Ensifer sp. PDNC004: one gene and its partner. The protein of the gene in region 2 interacts with the protein of the main gene of each other region in a pairwise test. Links are inferred from orthologs where the notes say so. Each region holds a gene or a part of one and is shown on either strand. Other genes may lie near its edges.

The links.
Region 1: the proteins of sfsA (region 2) and JVX98_RS23515 interact in binary tests that used the Escherichia coli proteins (3 or more experiments, as listed by UniProt). The link is inferred for Ensifer sp. PDNC004 from one-to-one orthologs.

Annotation. Positions count from the first base shown.
Region 1 is NZ_CP070353.1:3,151,972-3,155,402, forward strand. The notes cover bases 1-3,000. They hold JVX98_RS23515 (glutamate-5-semialdehyde dehydrogenase), read right to left. Parts: upstream 2,143-3,000; coding sequence 859-2,142; downstream 1-858. Other genes in these bases: rsfS (ribosome silencing factor), read right to left, coding at 1-131; JVX98_RS23510 (nicotinate-nucleotide adenylyltransferase), read right to left, coding at 234-821; proB (glutamate 5-kinase), read right to left, coding at 2,135-3,000. In the rest of the region: more of proB, read right to left, coding at 3,001-3,304; GTPase ObgE, read right to left, coding at 3,306-3,431. UniProt on the Escherichia coli protein: Catalyzes the NADPH-dependent reduction of L-glutamate 5-phosphate into L-glutamate 5-semialdehyde and phosphate. The product spontaneously undergoes cyclization to form 1-pyrroline-5-carboxylate.
Region 2 is NZ_CP070353.1:1,182,106-1,185,403, reverse strand. Bases 1-2,867 are described here. They hold sfsA (DNA/RNA nuclease SfsA), read right to left. Parts: upstream 1,861-2,867; coding sequence 1,141-1,860; downstream 1-1,140. Other genes in these bases: phaC (poly(3-hydroxyalkanoate) polymerase subunit PhaC), read right to left, coding at 1,882-2,867; map (type I methionyl aminopeptidase), read right to left, coding at 271-1,110; radC (DNA repair protein RadC), read right to left, coding at 1-274. Also shown: more of phaC, read right to left, coding at 2,868-3,298. UniProt on the Escherichia coli protein: Binds to DNA non-specifically. Could be a regulatory factor involved in maltose metabolism.

The DNA of each region.
Region 1 (3,431 bases), 2.0 Mb from region 2 along the record:
TCCTCTAGGCTCTCGAGGACCAGTTGAAGCGCACGGACAGCGGCTTCGTCGCTAGATCCCGTGCTGCGCGGGAATGCGGTAACCGCATATCCCTTGGCGTGTGCTGTTGTCAGGGTCTTTCCTTTCCACATGAACAGAACAGGCACTTTCGATTCGAACAAAGATCGAACCGTCCATGAATGTAGGCATCAAACCGTAGCTGTTTCAAGACAGCAGAACTGAATCCCAGGAAATCATACTCCACCGGCGGCGCGCAGCGCCGTCGAGCTCATCGATGAGCGCGGTCCATGGATGAAGGTCCAGGCGGGCGCGCGGTGGAAGGGGAGGCGCCGCGCATCGTCCTCGTCGATGCGGGCATAGTCGAAAGTTTTCGCCATGCGCGAGGAGAGATAGGCGAGCGTCGAGCCCGGCCGATCGATGACGGCGATCGGGAAGGTGCGGGCGATCTTCTGCCAGTTCTGCCAGCGGTGGAAACTTTTCAGGTTGTCGGCGCCCATGATCCAGACGAAGCGAATGTCGCGGTTTCGCGCCTGGACGATCTCGAGCGTGCGGGCGGTATAGCTCTGCCCAAGCGCCTTTTCGAAAGCGGTCACCTTGATGCGCGGGTTACGCGCGATCTCCTCGCTCATGGCGATGCGGTCGGAAAGCGGCGCGAGATTGTTGTGGTCTTTCAGCGGATTGCCGGGTGTGACCATCCACCAGAGCTGGTCGAGCCCGAGCCGCTGGATCGCGGTGTCGGCAACAAGCACATGGCCTTCGTGCGGCGGATTGAAGGATCCGCCGAAAAGGCCGACCACCATGCCGGCTTCGACATGGGGCATGCGCAGGTAGCGGGCGTTGACCTTGCCCGCCGTCACCTCAGGGCCTGACCTGTCCAGCACCACGCACCCGATACTTGAAGGAGGTCAACTGTTCGACGCCGACCGGGCCGCGCGCATGCATCTTGCCTGTGGCGATGCCGATCTCGCCGCCCATGCCGAATTCGCCGCCATCGGCAAACTGGGTCGAGGCGTTGTGCAAGAGGATCGCGGAATCGATTTCCGAGAAGAAGCGCTCGACGACCTCCGGGTCTTCGGCAATCACCGCTTCCGTATGCGCCGACGACCAGGTGGAGATGTGCTCGATGGCACCCGAAATGCCGTCCACCAGCTTCACCGAGATGATGGCGTCGAGATATTCCGTCGCCCAGTCCTCGTCCTTGGCCGCCTTCAACCCGTCGACGATGCCTGCGAGTTCGTCGGAGACGCGCACTTCGCAGCCCGCTGCCAGCAGCGCGTTCAGCAACGGCTTGACCAGCCGCTCGGCGTCGTTGCGGTCGATCAGCAGCGTTTCGGCAGCACCGCAGATGCCGGTGCGGCGCATCTTGGCGTTGACGACGATTTTTTCCGCCATGGCGAGATCGGCCGAGGCGTCGACATAGATGTGGCAGAGCCCTTCGAGATGGGCAAAGACCGGCACGCGCGCTTCGTTCTGGACGCGAGCCACCAGGCTCTTGCCGCCGCGGGGAACGATGACGTCGATCGTGCCGCCAAGACCCGAAAGCATGGCTCCGACGGCGGCGCGGTCGGCGACCGGCACCATCTGGATCGCATGTTCGGGCAGACCGGCAGCCTTCAGCCCCTCGACCAGGCAGGCGTGGATCGCGCCCGAGGAATGAAAGCTGTCGGAGCCGCCGCGCAAGATCACGGCATTGCCGGCCTTGAGGCAGAGCGCGCCGGCGTCAGCCGTCACATTGGGCCGGCTTTCATAGATGACGCCGATGACGCCGAGCGGCGTGCGCACGCGCTCGATATGCAATCCGTTCGGGCGATCCCATTCGGCAATGACGTCGCCGACCGGATCCTTGAATTCGGCAATTGCACGAATGCCGTTCGCCATGTCGCGGATGCGGCTTTCGCTCAGTGTCAGGCGGTCGATGAAAGAGGCGGCGACGCCGCTTTCGCGGGCGTTTTCAAGGTCGATCGCATTGGCGGCCAGGATATCGTGCGTGCGGGCGACGACCGCGTCGGCCATGGCGATCAGGGCGGCGTGCTTGCGTTCGGCGCTGGCGATGGCGAGCGGTCGGCTGGCGGCCTTGGCGTTGCGGCCGATCTCCAGCATGACGCTTTCGACGTCTTGCCTGTTCTTCACCTCGTCAAGCATGGACTTCATCCTTCCGGCTGCCCTCGGCCTCAGCGCGTTTTCCGGTCATCACCATATCGTCGCGGTGCACCATGGCGGCGCGGCCGGCATAGCCAAGGATCGCGGCGATCTCGGCCGATTTCTTGCCGGCGATCTGGCGGGCCTCGTCGGCATCGTAGCCGGCAAGACCACGGGCGATCTCGCGGCCGGAGGTGCCGAGAATGGCGATCGTGTCGCCGCGGCTGAAGCTACCCGTCACGTCACGAACACCGGCCGGTAGCAGGCTCTTGCCCGAGCGCAGCGCCTCTTCGGCGCCGGCATCGACGCGGAGCGTTCCGGCCGGCAGCAATTGCCCGGCAATCCAGGTCTTGCGCGCGGTCACCGGCGACCCTGATGGGGCGAACCAGGACGAGCGGGCACCGTCTTCGATCGCCGCCAGCGGATGATCGGGCTTGCCCGACGCGATGATCATGGCGCAGCCGGCGGTCGTGGCGATCTTGCCGGCGTCGATCTTGGTGCGCATGCCGCCACGCGAAAGCTCGGATGCCGCACCGCCGGCCATCGCCTCGATTTCGGGCGTGATCTCGGCGATCGTTTCGAGGAAACGGGCGTTGGGGTCGAGATGCGGCGGGGCCGTGTAGAGCCCATCGATATCGGAGAGCAGCACCAGCAAATCGGCGCCGACCATGGTGGCGACGCGGGCGGCGAGGCGATCGTTGTCGCCATAGCGGATTTCCGTGGTGGCGACCGTATCGTTCTCGTTGATGATCGGCACGGCGCCGAGCTTCAGTAACTGGTTGATGGTGGCGCGGGCGTTCAAATACCGGCGGCGTTCTTCCGTGTCACCCAGCGTCAAAAGCACCTGGCCAGCGACGATGGCGTCGGTCGAAAGGCTCTCCGACCAGGCACGCGCCAGCGCGATCTGGCCGACGGCGGCGGCGGCCTGGCTCTCCTCCAGCTTCAGCGCGCCCGAGGGGACATTGAGCACGGTGCGGCCGAGCGCGATTGCGCCCGAGGAGACGACCAGCACTTCGACGCCCTTGGCCTTGAGGCCGGCGATGTCGGCGCACATGGCGTCGAGCCAGGCTTTCTTCAGCCCGGTGGCGCGGTCGACCAGCAATGCCGACCCGATCTTGATGACGACCCGGCGATACTTCAAAAGCGGCTTGCGGGTCTTGGTCATCTCAGAGGTTCTCCTCGCCGAAGCCTTCACCGGCCTTGGCGGCGACGATGACGCTGCGCAATGCCCGCAGCGCTTCGGTCATGCCCTTGCCGACCGCGGCGGACAGCAGCAGGGGCTGCTCTCCACA
Region 2 (3,298 bases):
AGCGGGCGAGCAGGGCCTTGGCGATCGGCTTGGTATCCTTGCGCGGGATCAGCCGAAAGAGCAGCAATTCCAGGATTTCGTAATCTGCAAGCGCCGAGTCGCCCTGTTCCCGGTAGCGCGTCCGCAACCGGTTGCGATGACCGTGGTAATGGGCCTCGGGTTCCGGCGCCTTCTTCGTCGCCGGTTTCCCGTCCAGCTGCAATTGCGGAAAAAACGTCCTCTCGTCCGCCGATGGCGCCAAGTCGCCGTCAGGGGAGATCGGACGTTTCGTCATGCGGCGCCGATCGTGCTGACGCCGGGCTTGAACAGGCCCGCCGGCGAAAGCGTGAAGATCTCGCAGCCGTCGGCGGTGACGCCGACCGTGTGCTCGTATTGCGCCGACAGCGACCGGTCACGGGTGACCGCGGTCCAGCCGTCCGAGAGCACCTTCACATGCGGGCGGCCGAGATTGATCATCGGCTCGATGGTGAAGATCATGCCCTCGCGCAGCTCCGGGCCTTCATTGGCGCGGCCATAGTGGAGGATGTTCGGCGCATCGTGGAAAAGCTTGCCGACGCCGTGGCCGCAGAAATCGCGCACCACGGAGCAGCGCTCCGCTTCGGCATAGACCTGGATCGCTTCGCCGATGGCGCCAGTGCGGGCGCCGGGGCGCACGGCGGCAATGCCGCGCATCAGGCTTTCATGGGTGACGTCGAGCAGTCGCTCGGCGGCACGCTTGATCTCGCCGACCGGATACATCCGGCTCGAATCGCCGTGCCAGCCATCGACGACATAGGTGACGTCGATGTTGACGATATCGCCTTCGCGCAGCGGCTTGTCGTTCGGTATGCCGTGGCAGACGACGTGATTGATCGAGGTACACGACGATTTCGTGTAGCCGCGATAGTTGAGCGTCGCCGGTAGCGCGCCATTGTCCATGCCGAACTCGAAGACGAACCGGTCGATCTCGTCGGTGGTGACGCCCGGCTGCACCCGCGAGACGAGCTCGTCCAGACAACGCGCGGTCACCTGGCAGGCTTTTCGCATGCCCTCGAAACCTTCCGGTCCGTAGAGCCGGATAACGCCGGTATTCTTGTAGGGCGCAGACCCTGCCTCGATGTAAGTCACCATTCCAAAGCTTTCAGTTGTTCCAGTCGGATTTCATAGAGCAGCGAGGGCCGCTTCGTCCACTGCCATCAATCCGGTCGGGCGGATTTGCGTTGGCGAAACCTGACATTTGACCGCGTAGGCCTCGATACCACGTGACATCGCGCGGTCGAACGCGTGTGCATAGGCGGGATCGAACTCGCGGCAGATCCTCAACCGGTCACAGTCATCACGCTGCACGAGATAGATCATCACCGCACGGTGACCAGCCTCGACCATATCACCGAGCTCGTCGAGATGTTTCGCACCGCGCGTTGTCGGACTGTCAGGAAATTCGGAAAGACCGGGCGTGCGGCTGAAATGCACGTTCTTGACTTCGACATAGGCACGGCCGCGCTCGGGATCGCTGAGGAGAATGTCGATGCGCGAGTTGCGCCCGTATTTCTGCTCGCGCGCGCTGTGCTCATAGGTATGCAGGTCGGAAACGAGCCCCAGCCTGATGGCTTCTTCCGCAAGCCGGTTGGGTAGGCCGGTGTTTATGCCGACCATAGTTCCGTCGGCTTCGACGATTTCCAGCATATGGCGGTATTTCCGCGTCGGGCTGTCGTGTTCCGACATCCAGATGCGCGAACCGGGCGTCGTCAGCCCGCGCATCGAACCGGTATTGGGGCAGGATCCGGTCATGGCTGTGCCATCGGGCAACAGGGCGTCGAAGAGAAAGCGCTTGTAGCGCTGCACGAGGATCGCGGTCGTCAGCGGGGGATCGAAGATCAAGGCAGGTCCTGCAAAAATGGTTCAGGCGCGGGCGCGCACGTAGGAGCCCGGCGCTTCCTCAAGCGAGTTCAGCGGACCGCCCGGCTTGCGGGGCGCAACGCGTCGCTTGTCGAGTTTCTCGATCCATTGGTGCCAGTGCGGCCACCAGGATCCCGGTGTTTCCTTGGCCGCCTTTAACCAATCGTCGAAGTCACCCTTGGGCGCGCCGCCGGTCCAGAACTGATACTTGCCCTTGTCCGGCGGGTTGACGACGCCGGCTATGTGGCCCGAGCCCGAGAGAACATAGGTGACCTTGCCGCCGAACGAAGCGCTGCCGAGAAACACAGAGCGTGGCGGCGCGATGTGATCTTCCTTGGTCGCGAGATTGTAGATCGGGATCTTCACGTCGCCGAGCGACACCTGCTTTCCGGCAAGCACCATCTCGCCCTTCGAAAGCTTGTTATCGAGGTAGCAGTTGCGCAGGTAGAAGGAATGATTGGCCGCCGGCATCCGCGTCGAATCGGAGTTCCAGTAAAGCAGGTCGAAGGGCAGGGGCTCCTGGCCCTTCAGGTAGTTGTTGACGAAGTAGGGCCAGATCAGCTCCGAAGCGCGCAGCATGTTGAAGGCGGTCGCCATCTTCGAGCCGTCGAGATAGCCGGTCACGCTCATGTTCTGTTCGATCTGGCTGATCTGGTCCTCGTCGACGAAGACCTTGAGGTCTCCGGCATGGGTGAAATCGACCTGCGTCGTGAACAGTGTCGCCGAGCGGATGCGGTCGTCGCCCTCGGCAGCGTGCAATGCCAGCGTTGCGGCAAGCAGGGTGCCGCCGACGCAATAACCGATGGCGTTGACTTCGCGCTCGCCGGTCGCCTGCTCGACGATATCGAGCGCAAAGCCGATGCCTTCGCGGGCGTAGGCTTCCCAATCCTTGGTCGCGTGCCGCTCGTCCGGGTTCACCCAGGAGATGACGAAGACCGTGTGCCCCTGGTCGACCGCCCATTTGATGAAGGATTTCTGCGGGTTGAGATCGAGCACGTAGAACTTGTTGATCCAGGGCGGGCAGATCAGCAGCGGCCGCTTCAGTACGGTCTCCGTCGTCGCCTCGTATTGCAGCACCTGGCAAACGTCGCTCTGGGCAATGACTTTGCCCGGTGTCATCGCGATATTCTCGCCGATCGCAAACTTGCTGGTGTCCGTCTGCCGGAGCTTGAGGTCGCCACGGCCGGCGGCGATGTCCTCGGCAAACATCTGCATGCCCTTGACCAGGTTGGCGCCGCTCGAGGCAACGGTCTCACGGTAGAGCTGCGGGTTGGTGGTGACGAAGTTCGTCGGAGACAACGCGCTCGAAACCTGCCTTACGTAGAAGGCAGCCTTGTGTTTCGTGTGGTCGTCGAGCCCCTCGGCGTCCTCGACCATGCGTTCGGCCCAGTCCGACGTTACGAAATAGGCCTGGCGAATG